DNA from 3 places in the Alteromonas sp. CH_MED4-4 genome. Region 3 is predicted to be linked to each of the others. Evidence: predicted binding sites of a transcription regulator. Region 3 holds the regulator's gene; each other region holds the start of a gene.
The links. Region 3 encodes sigma-54, which starts transcription at its own class of promoters, with help from an activator protein. Its sites were predicted from a motif close to GTTGGCACGNNNNTNGNNT; they were not measured.
Positions count from the first base shown of each region.

Region 1: a site for sigma-54 is predicted at 2,525-2,543, ahead of WA381_RS03785 (glucan biosynthesis protein). Genes of this name have one in related genera too.
Region 2: a site for sigma-54 is predicted at 2,957-2,975, ahead of WA381_RS00025 (manganese efflux pump MntP). Genes of this name have one in related genera too.

Region 1 covers NZ_JAYMEU010000003.1:220,239-226,435, forward strand. The annotation lists gene WA381_RS03765 (TIGR02444 family protein) at 1-59, shown strand, start outside; gene WA381_RS03770 (hydrolase) at 80-1,114, shown strand; gene WA381_RS03775 (YheU family protein) at 1,163-1,399, shown strand; gene WA381_RS03780 (outer membrane beta-barrel protein) at 1,453-2,004, opposite strand; gene WA381_RS03785 (glucan biosynthesis protein) at 2,764-4,389, shown strand; gene mdoH (glucans biosynthesis glucosyltransferase MdoH) at 4,370-6,197, shown strand, end outside.
Region 2 covers NZ_JAYMEU010000001.1:2,285-8,481, reverse strand. The annotation lists gene WA381_RS00035 (TonB-dependent receptor plug domain-containing protein) at 1-1,797, opposite strand, end outside; partial or broken gene WA381_RS00030 (TonB-dependent receptor plug domain-containing protein) at 2,108-2,320, shown strand; gene WA381_RS00025 (manganese efflux pump MntP) at 2,329-2,886, opposite strand; yybP-ykoY riboswitch at 2,939-3,066, opposite strand; gene WA381_RS00020 (DUF1439 domain-containing protein) at 3,418-3,975, shown strand; gene WA381_RS00015 (protein adenylyltransferase SelO) at 4,089-5,792, shown strand; gene WA381_RS00010 (M24 family metallopeptidase) at 5,819-6,197, opposite strand, start outside.
Region 3 covers NZ_JAYMEU010000013.1:52,901-59,097, reverse strand. The annotation lists gene WA381_RS10870 (KpsF/GutQ family sugar-phosphate isomerase) at 1-531, shown strand, start outside; gene kdsC (3-deoxy-manno-octulosonate-8-phosphatase KdsC) at 532-1,080, shown strand; gene lptC (LPS export ABC transporter periplasmic protein LptC) at 1,077-1,655, shown strand; gene lptA (lipopolysaccharide transport periplasmic protein LptA) at 1,624-2,178, shown strand; gene lptB (LPS export ABC transporter ATP-binding protein) at 2,181-2,906, shown strand; gene WA381_RS10845 (RNA polymerase factor sigma-54) at 2,980-4,461, shown strand; gene hpf (ribosome hibernation promoting factor) at 4,492-4,779, shown strand; gene ptsN (PTS IIA-like nitrogen regulatory protein PtsN) at 4,793-5,236, shown strand; gene rapZ (RNase adapter RapZ) at 5,321-6,166, shown strand; gene WA381_RS10825 (HPr family phosphocarrier protein) at 6,166-6,197, shown strand, end outside.

The DNA of each region.
Region 1 (6,197 bases), on a different contig from region 3:
TGCGAGACAACAACGAGGCGCGCCAACTAGTGAGCCTAGTGGTTAACCATCTATCGTAAAAACACAATAAGAAAACAAAATGAGTAAATCAGCGCTATCGCATGGAAAGATAATAAAAAGCAGCTTTAAGGTGCCAGGGTGGGCGAAGAACCGTCATGTGCAAACCATATGGCCGCGTTTTATTCAAAAGCGGTTGCCTTTGTCTTACGACATGGAGCGTCTCACATTACCCGATGACGACTTCGTCGATGTGGCGTGGGGGCCAAAACCGCAGGAAACATCGGGTATCGTGGTGATGTTTCATGGTTTAGAAGGCAGCATTAAGTCGCATTACGCGAACGATATGATGGCTCAATTGTCGGTGAATGGTTGGCAGGTGGTGATGATGCACTATCGCGGCTGTAGCGGCGTGCCAAACTTAAAGGCGCGGGCTTATCACAGTGGAGAAACAGAAGACCCCAGCTTTTTCTTAGAGTGGCTTCACGATAAATTTCCACGAATTCCTAAAGTGGCCATCGGCTTTTCCCTTGGCGGCAACATGCTATTGAAACTGTTGGGCGAAAACCCTGCGCAAAAGTGGCTTAAGGCAGCGATTGCCATTTCTTCACCTCTTAAACTTTCAGAGTGCGCTAAATCAATTAACCAAGGTTTTTCTCGCGTATATCAAAAGTATTTACTTACTAGCATGAAAGATACGCTGCGTAAGAAAATGGAGTACATCGATTATCGCAAGCTTATACAGCTAACAAAAACTGATGTGGAAGAGATCACCAGCTTTACCCAATTCGACGAGAAGATCACAGCGCCGCTTCACGGCTTTGCAGACGCTCAAGACTACTATGAAAAGTGTAGTGCGTATCACTTTTTAAGCGCGATCCACTGTCCTACACTGGTATTGCATAGCATAGATGATCCCTTTATGAATCACTTAATTGTGCCTAAGGAAGAAGAGCTTGCGCGCAACGTTATCGTGGAGCTAAGTGAACGAGGCGGTCACGTTGGGTTCATGCAGGGTTCTATATTAAATCCTAAAGTATGGCTGCACGAACGGGTGAAACGCTTTGTAAGTGAAGCCTTACCTGTAAATACTACGTGTCGTTACGTCAGTCGCTAATGTTGATGTCCTAATAATTTACCCAAACGCTTTTTATCAGGAGTGTGAATGATAATCCCCATTGACGCGCTAGAAGCCGATACGCTTTATAGCCTGGCTGAGTCTTTTGCTCTGCGAGAGGGCACGGACTACGGCGCTGAAGAAGTTGCGCTAGATGTGAAAGTGCAGCAAGTGTTAAACAGACTCAAATCGGGTGAGGCGGTGCTGGTCTATTCAGAGCTTCATGAAAGTGTAGATATCAAAAGAAAAGAAGATATTGAGCCAAGCGAAGCTGAAGAACAATAGACATAAAAAAGCCGGGTCGAGCAACCCGGCTACCTACCTGAGGAGAGGAAGGCTTAAAACGCGTAACGTGCAGTTACCTGCATAATGTCTAAATCATCAATGATTCTGTAGTTTGCACCCACAGCCCATTGTGGCGTGATGTAATAGTTAGCGCCTACTCTAAATGTCGCTTCACCATCGTCTACATCGTAGTAGCCAACTTCACCCGCCAGCTCTACCTGCTCTGTGATCATCGAGCGAAGGCCAGCATTAATGCTGTAACCTGTTTCGTCGTTTACGTCACCGTCAATACGCTCTAAGTTGGCACCAAAATACGCGTCTGTTGTCGCGTTAACAGGTAAACGGTAACCCGCACCTAGTGTCAGCATATCAAAGTCAAAGTTGCCCTCTTCAAAGAAGCTATACTCGCCGTTTAGGTACCAGTTGCTATTCAATAGGTATTTACCGTTAACGGTTAAACCGTCTGGTTCAAAAGACTCATTGTCGTCAAAGTCCATTTTGGTGTAACCACCTTCTACGTAACGCCAGTCAGGCTTGTCGGCCATAGCTGTAAGAGGAAGTGCCGCTGCAGTTAAAGCAGCAATAAGTGTGATTGATTTACGCATGTGATAACTCCTTAGTATGTTCAGTAACCCCCTTACGTTGCTTCCGTCCATTTCAGACGTTCTGCAAAAATTGTTGTAAGGCGGCGCGTTTATAGCGCGCAACAAAGTGTTACTGGGTTGATGGTCAAAGAAACGAAAACCGTCTTCATGCCATCTTTATTATTTCCGTTAAGAAATAGTGTCCGATTTATTTATCTACATGATGAATAGCAAAGCGTTTGCCAACTTCGTACTAAATCACTATTTTGATATGTCTTAATTTATCTATGTTGCTAATATTTATAGATAAAATACGTCTGGCTTTTTAGAGGCTACACATTTGAAATGTTCAAAATCAAAGTTTGATGTATTCCTAGTAAAACGTTGGCACACAAAACTGTCTCTAAAAAACAACAGTTATCCTTTTGTCTAACTCATCGGACATTTTTACAAGCCAGTGTTCTCCAATAATCCACAATGTGTGTGTTTGTAAAGCATTGTAAATTATGAAAAATATAAAAAATAACGGCGGCTATTTCGTGTTGGAACAGCTTTTGCTCAAGTCATTATGAGTTATCCAACGTTCACTCAAGCCATTAGGCAAGGAATTCGGCTTTCGCGATATCCGCGATGTCAGTGAACACAGAAAGGAAGAGAGCGCCTTTCTCGCGTGGCTTCAATCAATACCGTTTTTGTAAAAAACGCTTTTCAGTAGGTAAGGCGTGTAACGAGTTGTTGATGGTCATCTGGATAACCATTGTTTTCATAAGGAGAGGACAAATGGCTAAGCCAGTTTCAATTTTCGGTAAAGATTTACAAACGAATGTGCGTCAGCGCAATAAGCTGTCACACCTTCTTTTAGCGATGAGCAGTGTCATCGCATTATTTGCGTTTCAACAAGCAGGTGCAGTTGAGGTTAACAACGACAATCAGCCTCAAAAAGCATCGCCGGTTCTTCAGTCAATTATTGATGCTGCACGCCAGTCAGCGACAGAGAGCTACGAGCAGGACGATCACGGGTTAAACAGCAAGCTTAAAGAAATTGACTACACCACGTATCGTTCAATTCGCTTCAAGCCCGAGCAGAGTCTTTGGCATGGTGAGAATGACTACGAACTGCAGTTTTTTCACCCGGGTTTTTTATATGAATACCCCGTCACTATCCACACTATTGGTGAAAGCAATAAGCCTGAACGCCTAGCGTTCAACAGTGACATGTTCAACTATGACGGGTCTGCGTCAGGGTTAGCTGGGCTAACGGACGAAAAGTCAGGGTTTGCTGGGTTTCGCGTTCACTACCCTATCAAGAACGAAGAGTACAAAGACGAATTTGCTGTGTTTTTGGGGGCATCGTACTTCCGTCTTGTAGGTAAAAATCAAGTGTACGGTATCTCAGCACGAGGTCTTGCGATTGATACGGCGCTAGCCAAAGGCGAAGAGTTCCCCCACTTCACTGAGTTCTGGGTCATAGAACCGAGTGAGGGTAAGCCTATTACTGTTTATGCGCGTCTTGAAAGCCCTTCTGTAGCGGGCGCGTACAAATTTGTTATACAGCCTGATATTGATACCAGCGTTAAGGTAGAGAGTTGGTTATTTGCCAGAGATGACGTGAGCAAGCTAGGCATTGCACCATTTACCAGTATGTTCTTGTATGGCGAGAACACAGAAAAGCGTCATGACGACTATCGTCCAGAGGTGCATGATAGTGACGGTGTACTCATGGTAACTCACGCTGGTGAAGAAATTTGGCGCCCGCTGACTAACCCTGCACGCCTTCAAGTCACGTCACTTAGCGACGCAAACCCTAAAGGATTCGGCATGCTTCAACGCGACGGCGAATGGGATAATTACCTCGACGCAGAGGCCAATTACCATATACGCCCAGGGCTATGGGTGACGCCAGAAGCTGGTTTTGAGAAAGGCCGATTAGAAGTCGTCGAAATTCCGACTAAATCCGAAATACACGACAATATTGTGGCTTTTTGGACGCCTGAAAAGCCATTCAATTCGGGCGAATCACTGTATTTCGCTTACGAGCTTAAAACCGTAGAACAAAATCCGTTTGTCAGTGAACTGGCCTCAGTAGTACGTACCCGCCAAGGCAAGGCTGTGTTGCCGGGTGACGAGTTTAAAAACGACAGTCTAAATACGACACGACAGTTCAGCGTGGACTTCAGCGCGCCTTCTGCCATTGCTTTTGATAACGAGTCGATGAAGCTGGTGGTACAGGGTACCAACGGCACGATCTCTCAGCAGCGACTTTACCCCGTAGCTGACGGACAAGAGTGGCGAGCCACCTTCTTTGTTAAGCCGAAAGAAAAGCAGACGGTAGATATGCGCGCTTACATTGAGAAAGACGGTAAACGTGTGAGTGAGGTTTGGAATTATGTCTACCAACCAAAATAATCGCGCTTGCGCAGCGGTATCGGACGAGGCTAAAGCCGTGCCTCAGGTTAAAAGTGATGGCACTGCACGTGCTTCACATTTCATCTTAAAAGGAGAGCATATGCGTTTGTTTATCATGGCAATGCTAGTTATTCCAAGCACGGCACTGGCCGGTTGGAGTTTGTACGAAATCTTTTTACCTAACGGCCTTACCAACCTAGAGATTGCACAGCTGGGGTTGGGGCTAACCCTGTTCGCATGGTTGTGTATGGCGTTTTGGACAGGCATTATCGGTTTCTTTTTGCAGCTTTTTAACGTCGACCCGTTGAGCTTGCGCAGAAATCAAACGTCTCCTGATGCTACTGCGCCATTAACGCAAAAGCACGCCGTGGTCATGCCGGTTTATAACGAAGATACCCGCCGTATTATGGTGGGGTTTGAAGCTTGTATTCGCGAATTAATGGAAAGTGACAACAGTTCTAAATTCGACTTTTTCATGCTCAGCGACACCCGCGATATGGAAAAAGCGGATGCAGAGCTACGTGCCTTTTCCCGACTGAAGAAACGTTTAGGTGCCTTCTCTAGCCAAGTATTTTACCGTCGTCGCGAACAGAATCTGCACAGAAAAGTGGGCAACCTTAAAGAGTTTTGTGAACGCTGGGGTGCAAATTACGAGTCAATGATTGTATTAGATGCCGACAGCGTAATGACTGGAGAGCGCATGCAAGACTTGGCGCGTCGTATTGAGCAAAACCCTGATACGGCGTTAGTGCAGACCATTCCAATGCCGGTACGTCAAAACACCTTCTTTGGTCGTTTTGTGCAGTTTGCTGCTCATCTTTACAGCCCAATGTTGGCGACAGGTCTATCGTTTTGGCAAACAGACAGTGCAAACTATTGGGGGCACAATGCCATTATTCGTATTGCACCATTTATGCAGCATTGCGGGCTACCTACCCTTGAAGGGCGCGCGCCTTTTGGTGGTGAAATTTTAAGTCATGACTTTGTTGAGGCTGCGCTACTGCGCCGTGCTGGCTGGCAGGCCTACTTGCTTACCGACACCACGGGCAGCTATGAAGAAGTGCCAAGTAACATTGTTGACTACGCAATTCGCGACCGTCGTTGGGTGCAGGGCAACATACAGCATTTAGGGTTATTGAACGTTAAAGGTCTTAAAATGGCAAACCGCCTGCACTTCTTATTTGGTGCGTTTGCGTACATCTCTTCACTCATACTATTTTGCATGTTGGCGCTAGGTACAGCAGATGCGTTAATTCGCGCCACGTCAGTGCCAGAGTTCTTCGTGTCTGAATACCAGCTGTTCCCTAGTTGGCAGGTAGCGCGCCAAGACATGATGATGGTAACCATGTGGGGTACGGCGGCCTTATTATTCTTGCCTAAACTTCTCGGTATTACTTTAGCTTTAATAAAACGTCGTGGCGAATTTGGTGGCGCGTGGTCTTTGCTTAAAGGGGCAGCAATTGAATTAACTATGGCCGTGCTTATTGCGCCGCTAATGATGTTCTATCACAGTTATTTTGTGATTAGCGTTTTTGTTGGCCACTCTGTTAAATGGGAAGCGCAAGAGCGTGAAGGGCGCAAAGTGCCATGGAAAGTTGCAATTAAACACACGCAAATTATGAGCTGTTTAGCGGTAGCGTGGGGCGTAACTACTTTCTACTTCACCCCGTCGCTATTTATGTGGTTGTTACCTGTATTGGTAGGCATGGTGTTAGCGGCGCCGGTTATCCGCTTAACAAGCAGCGATAAACTAGGCATAGCCATGCGTAAGTGGGGCGTGTTTGTCATTGACCAGGAAGTGAATGAGT
Region 2 (6,197 bases), on a different contig from region 3:
GACTGCCAATACCAGGCTTAACCCTTCAACCTGAGCAGGTGAATATGTGAAAGTGACATGTGAGAAAAACGCAGAGTCACCGCCGTTTCTAAGCGCATTGGTTTCTTGTTTCCGCCACTCGTTGTCAATGCGCACTTCAACCGTATCGGTTGCAAACCACACCAACCCAAGGGTGGCGCGATGCGGCGGATAGTTAAGCGCGTAAAAGCTCGCGTCTACCTCATCAATTCGATAGTCTTCAGACTTATCTAAATAGGTGTAGCTGGCCACCACATCTGCGCTCTCAAAGCGTTTAATGGCAATCACCTCAACACCTAAGGTTTCGATATCAACCGGGTTTGCACTGCGAGCTGACGTAGCGTCGAAGCTATACGTCCAATCTGTCAGCTCGTTATCCCAGCGATAGAATACGGCGGTATCAACTTTGAAAGAGGATTTATCAAATGATGCCCCAAACTCTAGGTTTTTGCTGACTTCTCGCTGTAACTGGTTGTTACTTCTAAACAGACCGCTTGTGGTACTGCCGCCTACAGCAGTGTAGCCAGCCACCTGCGTCGCCTCTGCATACGAAAGATAGAGTGTACGCGAGGCATTGCTCCCTGCTTGGGTAAGCCAGCTAATATCGCCCACAAAAGACAGTCGGTCATCGTCGCGATTTGTATCGTCAAACGCCCCACCTAAACGAACGGTAAGCGATTCATTGCTGTTCAACTGAGTTCGATACTCGGGCACTACGCTTATTTTGTAGTAGTCGCGAGAGGTGAAATTGTTCTCTAGCGTGGTTGAGGTGATGTCGTCTGCAGTAAGCTGTGCTGCGTAGTTAATACCAAATTCTTGCGAAACATTATGAGTACCGGAAAACGCCAATGACTTAACTTTGGTTTCGTGAAACGCCTGAAACGCTTCAGGATTTTCACGTGAGAATACGTAATGGTCGTCATTCTCTCTGTAGTAAGCAGAAACCTCAAAGGTATTTTTCATGCTCTCTTCGCCGTAGCGCTGTTTGTGATTTAGCATGACCAAACGGGTTTGAATGTCTTCTGTCTCGTTTACATTAAAAGGCGTGTACAAGTTAGGCCAGCCAAAAAACTTTTGCTGAAAGCCATAAAACACGTCGGTTTGTGAGTCATTACTTGCCAGCTGAATACGCCCTGACGCGCGTTCGAAATTATGATCGCCATTAGCAATAGTGCCATCACTTTCAGAGCGAGAATACTCTCCTTCAACGCCAACAGACCAACCGGGTAAATCACTAAGCGCGTGCTTTACTGCACCGTGTACACGCTGCAAATTGAAGTTGTTATTACCTATTCCCACTGACACACTGCCTGCTGTTTGGATGGGACGCCAGCCGTAAGACACCGTACCTACAGAGCTATTTACGCCGTAAAGCGCGTTATCGACGCCCGTGAAAATACTCGGCTTCGTCAACATTTCTGGCGCAATCGGAATTTCAGCGAAATAGTGCCCCGTTTGCGGGTCGATCAGCGTTGCGCTTCCTATGCGAAAACCCGTGTTTTCGAATATACCGCCGCGAATAGTCACGTCAGCCTGCGCTTCTGCCATGTTCCTTGATTGCAAATCGACTCGCGGATCGTATTCTAAGTTAGATATAGGTGAATTAAACGTCCCTACCGGCTTGTTGTTCGCCGTCGCCGCCCCTTCAATCGTAATTTTTTCTACGCCTTTTTCGTTGCTGTCCACGCCAGAGTTAGCGTTTGATGAATCAACACTTTCAGCGGCCATGGCGGCAAAAGGTAAAGTACAAAAGAGCAAAGATAGGGTTGTGTGACGCATTCAGTGTCCTAGTTAAAAATTTAGGTTCAGCCTGCAGGCAAGAGTAATAAAAACGCGAAGTGTATAGCATTAGTAGACCGAGGAAAACGCTGCGCAGGTGAGTTTAGACCAGTAAGTTTATTTTTACTCACAGCTCTGCACATTTCCATTTATCAATATAAACAGCCTGTATGTATCTGTAGCAGCCCGCAATAATCATCAATCTCACCTTATTGTTTGCTTACCTTCCTTGCTAAAAGAAACGAGATAACATAACGTTCATGACCTCTGCAAAACCTGCCAAAGACACGTAATACCTTGCTTATGCTTGATCTTAAAAGAAGGGATCTCGCGCTTCATCGATGCACTAGATTTTGCGCCCACCATTGTTAGACAAAACAACTCTGGCGGCATGTTCGATAGCTTTGCGATCCGAGGTTTTTCTGGCGATGAAAATAACCCATCGGGTTATCTAATAAACGGTTTCAACGTGCGTGGCTATAGCGGTAATAGAAGCACGGTTAACGTTCAAACCACAAAGATCAACACGCTCTAGAGTGTGTGACTCACAAAGATCCAAGTACCAACCGAAACAAGCACAATGCCACCAAATGTCTCTGCTCGCTTACCTATCAATGTTCCCATAACACTGCCCAACATAATGCCAATAGTTACCATAGAAAAAGTGGCTATCCCAATTAACGTCGCAGCAATAGCAATGTTCACGTCAATTAGCGCGAGACTTGCACCCACTGCCATTGCGTCGATGCTTGTGCCTAACGCAGTAATACACAACAAAATAAAGGATTGTTTTTGAGACGTCGACTCTTCTTCGGCAGGTTTCAGGCTCTCGAGTACCATATGAATACCTAAACCAGAAAGAATTATTAGCGCAATCCAATGATCCCATGCTTCAACGTATGAAGACGCCGCGCGACCAATGAACCAGCCTATAAATGGAGTTGTTGCCTCTATAAGTCCGAACAAAAGGCCAATTTTGAGGGCAAAACTTAAACGAGGGCGATTGATTTTGACACCTTTGCCTATCGCGGCGGCAAACGCATCTGTTGACATAGCAAAGGCTAGCAAGATAAGAGCGAAGATACTCATAGTTTTAGAACTCCGGTCAGGCTAATTGAGTCCACGACAAATCCGCACGCCTGACCTTTACGCGTGGACTTATCGATGGTCTCGCCAACCAAGAGGTGTTTGTACCATGGTAATGTGACCAATTATGTTGATACAAACTTTTCCATTCGAAACGGAAACAGGCTACTCCCCAACCGAGGGGCCTACGGTAATACAGCCGCTATAAACTAATCAAGTTGATTGCGACAAACTGTCCAACTTGAGATATAAATGACGCCATGTTCACGCTCTTTCGATTGCACATATTCCAACAGTGGTCATACACACAATTTTATTAAGTGTCGGCAACCAAGTATTTTTTTCCAGCGTTACGCTTTGCGCCTCTCTCCTACTCATGGACTCCCTGAATAAGCCGTTGTCTTAGCGAATTAACGATTTCATTGTTCATCCCTTTCCTCTGCCCGTACAATAGAGGCACTTCTTTGTTGCAGCGCCAGTATTTCCGGCTCGCACGGTGTAATTCGACAACTCATTGCTAAAAGAGACTTTTTTATGAGAATTCTACTTTCCATTGCCTTCGCTACCATTCTTGCAGGCTGCGCTACTCTCTCTCAACTGGCAGTTTACACTGTATCTAATGCCGAGTTAGAACAAGTGCTTGATAGCCAAGTGAGTAAGTTGCAGAAGCAAACGTCACTTGCTGGTATTCCTCTTTATTTAGACGTGGAAGATATGACAGCAACCATAGGCCCAGATGGCAGAGACGTGGTTCAGCTAGGCGCTATTGCCACTGCGCGTATTAGTGCATTTGGGTTGAACTACCCTGCAAAAGTAAGTCTTGCTTTGGAAGGCACGCCTTATTACGACAGTGAAGAAAAAGCGATTTTTGTGCGCTCATTGTCTCTACTTGATAGCACAATTGATGCTGGCGGCTTTAAGGGTAATTTAGCCCCTGTAAGTGGCGAATTCATGCAGCTCATCAATGGCTATTTAGCCAATAACCCTGTTTATCGCCTAGATCCTGCGAACAAAGCGGTAAGCATGCTTTCAACGGTACCTTTACAGCTAACTGTAGAGCAAGGCCAGCTTGCACTTCGACCTAAACAATAATCATTGAAAAAACGTATGAAGTGTCGAGATTGTTAATGGTTAAAGGTGCAAAAGTAACCTGAGCCTCGATGCTCGCAAACAGATTTTCCCATTCAGTGAAATAGGCAGGCATAGTGACAGAACGTATCAAAACACTAGATGAATTCGCAAAGCACGTAGATTACTCTTTGCTGAATACCCTTACCCCAGACCCGCAGTCGACGTGCGATGGTGACGACCATGACCCGCGCCAAGTGTTCTCAGGTCACTATGTGCCAGTTACTCCGACCCCATTAAATGCACCGACGTACGTTGCTCATAGCGAAACGCTGTTTGCCGAATTAGGCTTAGACGATAGCTTGGCAACATCTAAAGATTTCACCCAGCTGTTCTCAGGGGACATGTCGGATGTACCTGCTCCAATGACCCCCTTCGGCTGGGCAACCGGCTACGCACTTTCTATTTACGGTACGGAGTACACACAGCAGTGCCCGTTTAGAACAGGTAACGGCTACGGCGACGGCAGAGCAATTTCTATCGTTGAAGCAGTATTAAACGGCAAGCGTTGGGAAATGCAGTTAAAAGGTGCGGGTCGCACGCCTTATTGTCGCGGCGCAGACGGGCGCGCCGTATTGCGCTCAAGCGTGCGCGAATTTTTAGTGCAAGAACACATGCATGCGCTTGGCATTCCGACCTCACGTTCGCTGAGCTTGTTTATGTCTGAATCAGACACGGTAGACAGGCCGTGGTATCGCGAAGGGTCTCATTCCTATGAACCTGAAGTGATGGTAGAAAATATAACTGCTATTTCTACCCGCGTGGCGCCCTCCTTTTTGCGCGTAGGCCAAATAGAGCTTTTTGCTAGGCGAGCTCGCTGTAACGAACACAGCGAAGCGTTAAACGAACTAGAAGCCATTGTTAAGCACCTTATTGAGCGAGAGTACTCAAGTGAAATTGACACAACCACGTTGTTTGAAGAGCAAGTGGTAACGCTGGCTGCACTATTTCGAGACCGGCTAACGCGTCTTGTTTCTGGTTGGGTTCGCGTCGGTTATTGCCAGGGCAATTTTAATAGCGATAACTGCGCCGCAGGAGGCTTTACGCTGGATTATGGACCATTCGGCTTTTGTGAATTTTTTGAAGCAGACTACCAACCTTGGACAGGCGGCGGACGTCACTTCTCGTTTTTAAACCAGCCCATTGCTGCGCAAAAGAACTTTGATATGTTCTGTCGCTCACTGATGCCGTTACTTGAAGGCAACAGTGAACAGCTCTCAAAGCTTAACGAGATCAACGACGGTTTTTCTGGCGTGATGGAACGCGCCATGGAGAGTATGTGGGCAACAAAGCTTGGCATTGCCAGCTACAACCACGACTTGCTGATTAAGCTGCTGCAATTAATGCTGCGCACAGGCGTGGACTACAATCTGTTTTTCCGAGAGCTATCGTCAATGCCTGAAGATATGGCGAGTTTGACGAAAAGCTTTTACTACCCGCCTAAAGCAGAGGTCATGACAGAATGGGAAGCATGGCTACAAACATGGCGTGAGCGCATTGAAAAGGACGCCGAAACACAAGGTGATGTTACAAACGCTATTGCTGCTACCGTAGAGAATATGCGCAAAGCAAACCCTAAATTCACATGGCGCGAATGGTTAATTGTGCCTGCCTATAAAGCCGCAGAGAAAGGTGACTTTACGCCAATTCACGAACTTCAGAAGATACTTACTGCGCCTTATGATGAGCAATCAAAAGAGGTAGAGAATAAGTACTACCAGCTGCGCCCACTTGAATTTTTCAGTGCTGGCGGAGTCGCGCACTACAGCTGCTCTTCGTAACAAAGAGCAGCTTCATTCTAGTTTACTTACAAAGAGTCAATCGATTCGCTAGGCTCAGTAAACCACACCGGGCCATCTTCGGTCATATAAAAGTGATCTTCTAAGCGAATACCGAACTCGTTTGGTACTACGATCATAGGTTCGTTACTAAAACACATGCCAGATGCTAGCGGGTGAGGATTGTCTTTTACCAAATACGGCCATTCGTGAATATCCATGCCTATGCCGTGCCCGGTTCGATGGGGCAAACCTGGTAAGTTATAGTCTGGTCCTAAGCCATCTTTAGCTAAGCTGTCTCGCGCGGCTTTATCCACATCGCCACAGGGAACACCAACTTTTGCAGCGTTAAATGCGGCAAGCTGCGCGCGCTTTTCGCTTTCCCATAATGCTCGTTGCTTATCGGTT
Region 3 (6,197 bases):
TGTTCGCTAGGTCTTGCTCCTACGTCAAGCACAACCGCCACACTGGTTATGGGTGATGCGCTTGCGGTAGCACTGCTCGACCAAAAAGGTTTCACCTCAGATGACTTTGCGCTTTCGCACCCAGGCGGTAGTTTAGGCAGAAAACTTCTGCTTAAAGTTAGCGATATAATGCAAAGCGGCAGTGATATCCCCCTTGTCCATGCCAGTGCTTCTGTTGCTGACGCACTGCTGGAAATATCTAAAAAGGGACTGGGTATGACAGGCGTGATAGCGGCAGACGGTACGCTGACAGGCGTCTTTACGGATGGCGACCTACGACGAATTCTCGATGCCCGAATAGACGTACACAGTGCGACAGTAGAAGAAGTAATGACTAAAGGCGGCAAGACTACCACCGCAGGTCAGCTGGCTGTAGAAGCCCTGAATTTGATGGAAACCCATAAAATTAGTGCGTTAATGGTTACTGACGATAAGCGCAAACCTGTTGGGGCCTTTAACATGCATATGCTATTAAAAGCAGGAGTGCTTTAAATGACAACCACCTTGTACACGGAAATAAATGACTCGCTTTTCGCAAAACTAGCCAAGATAAAGTTGCTGGTATGCGACGTTGATGGTGTGTTCTCAGATGGTCGAATTTACTTAGGTAACGACGGTGAAGAACTTAAAGCATTCCATACCCGTGATGGATATGGTGTAAAAGCGCTAGTGAGCAATGGAGTGAATGTCGCGGTAATTACTGGACGTCGCTCTGCCATTGTTGAAAATAGAATGAAGGCACTGAATGTTGCACATATAATTCAAGGCGAAGAGAATAAAGCAGACGCGCTTAGCGACCTGATGAAACGCCTTGAGTTAAACACTGACGAAGTGGCTGCGGTAGGTGATGACATGCCAGATACGGGTATGTACAAGCACGTTGCGGTTAAAATTGCGGTTGCCGATGCCCATCCTTACGTAGCAAAACAAGCAAACTGGATTACGACCCTTCCCGGTGGGTTTGGCGCGGTCCGAGAAATATCGGATACCATTTTGCAGGCCAAAGGGGTAGCAAATGAGATTTTTGGAGCTAGTGTATGAGCCTGTTTGGCTTTAATCGCTTAGGATTAAGTATATCGGCGCTATTTATTCTGGCGATGCTGATGTACATCCCTACGTGGATGGAAGAGCAGCCGGAAACGCAGGGGAATCGTGAAAACGATGCGCTAAAGCCCGCCTACAAAGCAAAAAATCTAACCACTACGCTGTACAATCAAGACGGTGAGTTAAATCACAAAGTATTTGCAGAGTCGATGGAGCATTACGACCAGCTTGGCTTTGTATTGTTTCAGCAACCTAAATACACCCTTTATACAGAAAACGCGTCATCACCATGGGTGGTAACCGCTGATGAAGGTACACTATACAATAACGAGCTAATCCAGCTGGAAAACCAAGTTAATATTGAGAACCAAACTGGCGATGACTTTGTCAGAAGTATATCGACCGAGTACATTCAAATTAATTTAGAGACCAAGCAAATGACATCTGACCAACCCGTTGAAATACTGGGCACCCAATATGTCATTTTAAGTAATGGGTTTAACGCGAATTTACGCACACAAGAATACGAGCTTTTAGATCATGTACAAACCACTTATTCCCCTAGCAACTAGTTTATTGCTTGCCATCGCTAGCGGTGCGGTACACGCCAGTGAAGATGATTTTTCGCAGCCCATAAAAATAGGCTCGAACACCCAGTTTATCGACGGTAAAAATAAAACCGCGTTGTACAAAGACGACGTACTCATAACTCAAGGCTCTTTGGTTATTGAAGCTGACGAAGTGGAAGTAATTGCCACTGACGGTGGTGGTCGTGAAATATTTATTGCTAGAGGAAAGCCTGCAAGCTATTCCCAGCAATTGGAAGACGGCACGCCAGTTTCGGCAAAAGCTAATGAAATACGCTATGAAGTGGTGAACCGAACGATTTCTCTTGCCGGAAACGCAGAGTTGAAACAAGACACCAGTAAAGTACAGGGTGACAACATCACGTTCGATATGATTACCGAGCAATTGCTAGCGACTGGCGGCGCAGGTAAGGATGGTGAGGGTCGAGTGACTACAGTATTCACACCTGAGACCATTCGCAAAACTTCGTCTAAGAAAGACAAAAAAGACAACGAGGGCAATGAATAGCAATGGCAACTTTGAGCGCTAAAAATCTTGCTAAGGCTTACAAGTCAAGACAGGTTGTTCGAGATGTAAGTCTGTCTGTCTCAACGGGTCAAATTGTTGGTCTTCTTGGCCCAAATGGCGCTGGTAAGACCACCACATTCTACATGATTGTTGGTTTAGTGAATCTGGATAAAGGCAAGATTGAAATCGACGACAATGAGCTAACTCATCAGCCCATGCACGAGCGTGCACGCCGCGGAATTGGCTACCTACCGCAGGAAGCCTCTATTTTCAGAAAGCTCACAGTGCATGAAAATATCATGGCCATTTTGCAAACCCGTAAAGATTTAAATTCACAACAGCAAGAAGAAGAAGCAGATGCGCTACTTGATGAATTTAATATTAACCATATACGTAATAGTACTGGGATGAGTTTGTCAGGGGGCGAACGCCGTCGCGTTGAGATTGCCCGCGCTCTGGCAGCAAAACCGCAATTTATTTTGTTAGACGAACCATTTGCTGGTGTTGATCCAATATCAGTTAATGATATAAAGAAGATAATACAACATCTTCGCGATAGGGGTATTGGAATCCTTATCACGGACCATAACGTACGAGAGACATTGGATGTTTGTGAAAAGGCGTACATTGTGAGTCATGGCGAGCTTATTGCGCAAGGAACGGCGGAACAGGTTTTAAGTAATCAAAAAGTAAGGGATGTATACCTAGGCGAACAATTCAGGCTATAGTTAATGTAACCGAATTGTCATTTTTCAGTTTCGCTCTGGTATATTCAATTTAGAGCATTTAAATAAGACGTAGATGAAACCATCTTTACAGCTAAAATTTAGCCAACAACTTACCATGACACCACAGCTTCAGCAGGCCATTAAACTGCTGCAGCTTTCTACACTTGATCTTCAACAAGAGATCCAAGAAGCGCTCGATTCTAATCCGCTATTAGAAGTTGAAGAAGGTAACGACGAGCCGCAACTAGAAAAGAACAATATCGACAACGATGACAGCGGCTCTGAGGCCACTGCTTCTGCATCTAGTGACACATTAGAAGCCGGCGATGCACTTGAGAAAAACGATCTTCCCGATGAGCTGCCAATCGACAGTACGTGGGATGAATACTACTCTGCTTCATCTTCGCCTGCTCCGGGTCCATCCAATGACGACGAGCAAATCTTCCAAGGAGAGACTACTGAAGATATTCAAGAGCACCTTCTTTGGCAAATGCGCCTTACCCATTTCTCGGATACCGATCGCGCAATCGCTACAGCAATCATCGACTCTATTGACGAGTCAGGTTATTTAACCGTTACCCTTGACGATATTTTAGAAGCGGTTAACGATGATGATATGGAAGAGCCGATTGAAATGGACGAAATAGAATGTGTGCTTAAGCGCATTCAGATGTTCGACCCTATTGGTTCTGGCTCTCGCTCTCCACAAGAATGTTTGATGGTGCAATTGCGCCAGTTTTCAGAAGACACACCGTGGCTTGCTGAAGCAAAGCAACTGATTGAAGAGTACTCTGACTTACTGAGCAGCAAAGACTATCGTACGCTTATGCGTAAAAGCCGATTGAAAGAAGATCAGCTACGCGAGGCAATGCGTTTGCTGCAAACCTTGAATCCTCGCCCAGGTAGTGCTTTAGTTACTAAAGAGCCTGAGTACGTTATTCCTGATGTCTCAGTAACCAAGAAAAATGGCCGTTGGGTGGTTGAGCTGAACCCCGACAGTCTGCCTAAGTTAAGCGTAAATCAACAATACGCAGCAATGAGTCGCCGTGCCAAGAATAGTAGCGATTCACAATTCATCCGCTCACACATGCAAGAGGCTAAGTGGTTCATAAAGAGCCTTGAATCTCGTAACGAAACCTTAATGAAGGTTGCAAACTGCATTGTGCAGCAGCAAATGGGCTTTTTTGAGCACGGCCCGGAAATGATGAAACCAATGGTGCTAAATGATGTCGCAGAAATGGTAGATATGCACGAATCCACTATTTCGCGAGTGACAACGCAAAAGTACATGCATACGCCACGTGGAATCTTCGAATTGAAGTATTTCTTCTCAAGCCACGTTGCAACAGAGTCTGGTGGTGAATGTTCATCTACAGCGATTCGTGCATTGATCAAGAAATTAGTGGCCGCTGAAAAGCCTAGCAAGCCGCTAAGTGATAGCAAGATTGCTTCATTGTTGGCCGAACAAGGCATTAAAGTTGCCCGGCGAACAATAGCAAAGTACCGGGAATCGTTGTCGATCCCGCCGTCGAACCAACGCAAAAGCCTTATTTAATCGGGCTTAATAATATAAGGAAGACGAAATATGCAAATCAACCTTACTGGTCATCATGTCGAAATCACCGACTCTTTGCGTAATTATGTCGATACGAAGTTCAGCAAACTTGAACGTCACTTTGATCACATTTCTAATGTGCATGTCATCCTGAACGTTGAAAAATTAAATCAAAAAGCCGAAGCGACCGTTCATTTAAGTGGCGCTGAAGTATTCGCATCCTCAGAAAATACCGACATGTATGCGGCGATTGACAGCATGGTTGATAAACTCGACCGGCAGGTAATCAAGCATAAGGAAAAACTGAAAAAACATTAGTAGTTAATTAAGCATGGATATACAAGCCATCGTAAGTCTGGACCGCACCGAGTGTGCGGTTCAGTGTAATAGTAAAAAGCGAATTCTTGAGATCATCGCTGATATCGCTGCCAAGCAAAACGAGAACATTGATCAGGCAACGGTACTTAACAGTTTGATGGCTCGAGAGCGTATGGGTAGTACAGGCATTGGCAATGGTATCGCCCTGCCCCACGGGCGCCTGCCGGGCCTTGAGAAAGTGATTGCCATTGTTGTAACCAGCACGCCAGCAATCGACTTTGACGCCCTTGACGAGAAACCCGTAGACATCTTTTTTGCGCTACTCGTTCCCGAGGAACAGACCGAAGGACACCTTCAAACGCTGGCCACCGTGGCTGGTAAACTAAGCGACAAAGAAACGATTAAAGCAATACGTCGCGCAACGACAAGCGACGATATTCTATCTGCATTAAGTTAAACATTAAGCGCCTATTAACCGTTTAGTAGGCGCCTAATTCAACAACGCGTATGTGATAAAACCAGAGTATTAGGGAGAAAGTAGGTGAAGCTGATAATAATCAGTGGTCGTTCGGGGTCTGGTAAGTCTGTCGCACTTCGCGCATTGGAAGATTTAGGTTATTACTGTGTTGATAATATCCCGGTAAACTTACTTCCCACCTTAACCCATACAGTTGTTGACGAGTACGATCAGGTTGCGGTAAGTATCGATGTGAGAAACTTACCTAAAAATCCTGACGATTTGGTAGAAATTCTAGACTACCTGCCTTCTTCGTGGTCGATGACCATTGTTTACATTGACGCGAGCGATGATGTACTGGTTAAGCGTTTTAGCGAAACACGTCGTCTTCACCCTCTCGCCAAGCTTAATAAATCGCTTTCAGAAGCCATTAAAGCCGAGTCAGCCCTACTTGCTCCTATTGCTGAACGCGCAGATTTATATTTAGACACTGATAAGCTTACCATTCACCAACTGGCAGAGTTAATTCGAGAGCGTATCTTGGGTAAGAAAAGCTCACGCCTTGTGCTTGTGTTCGAGTCGTTTGGCTTTAAGCACGGTATTCCTAAAGATGCGGATTACGTTTTTGATGCCCGCTTTTTACCTAACCCCCACTGGGAGCCCGACCTTAAACATCTGACCGGATTAGACGCGCCAGTAGAAGTATTTTTGGGGTCGCAGCCTGTAGTGACCAAGTTCATTTGGCAAATTCAGAATTTAATAACGACATGGCTGCCTCATTTAGAGCGCAATAACAGAAGTTACGTAACCGTAGCGATTGGCTGTACTGGTGGCCAACACCGTTCGGTTTATATCGCACAGACCCTGTCGAAAACCTTCAGTGAAATACACCCTGATGTACAAATTCGCCATAGAGAGCTGAATCAGTAATGACTATTCAAAAAACGCTAACTATCGTCAA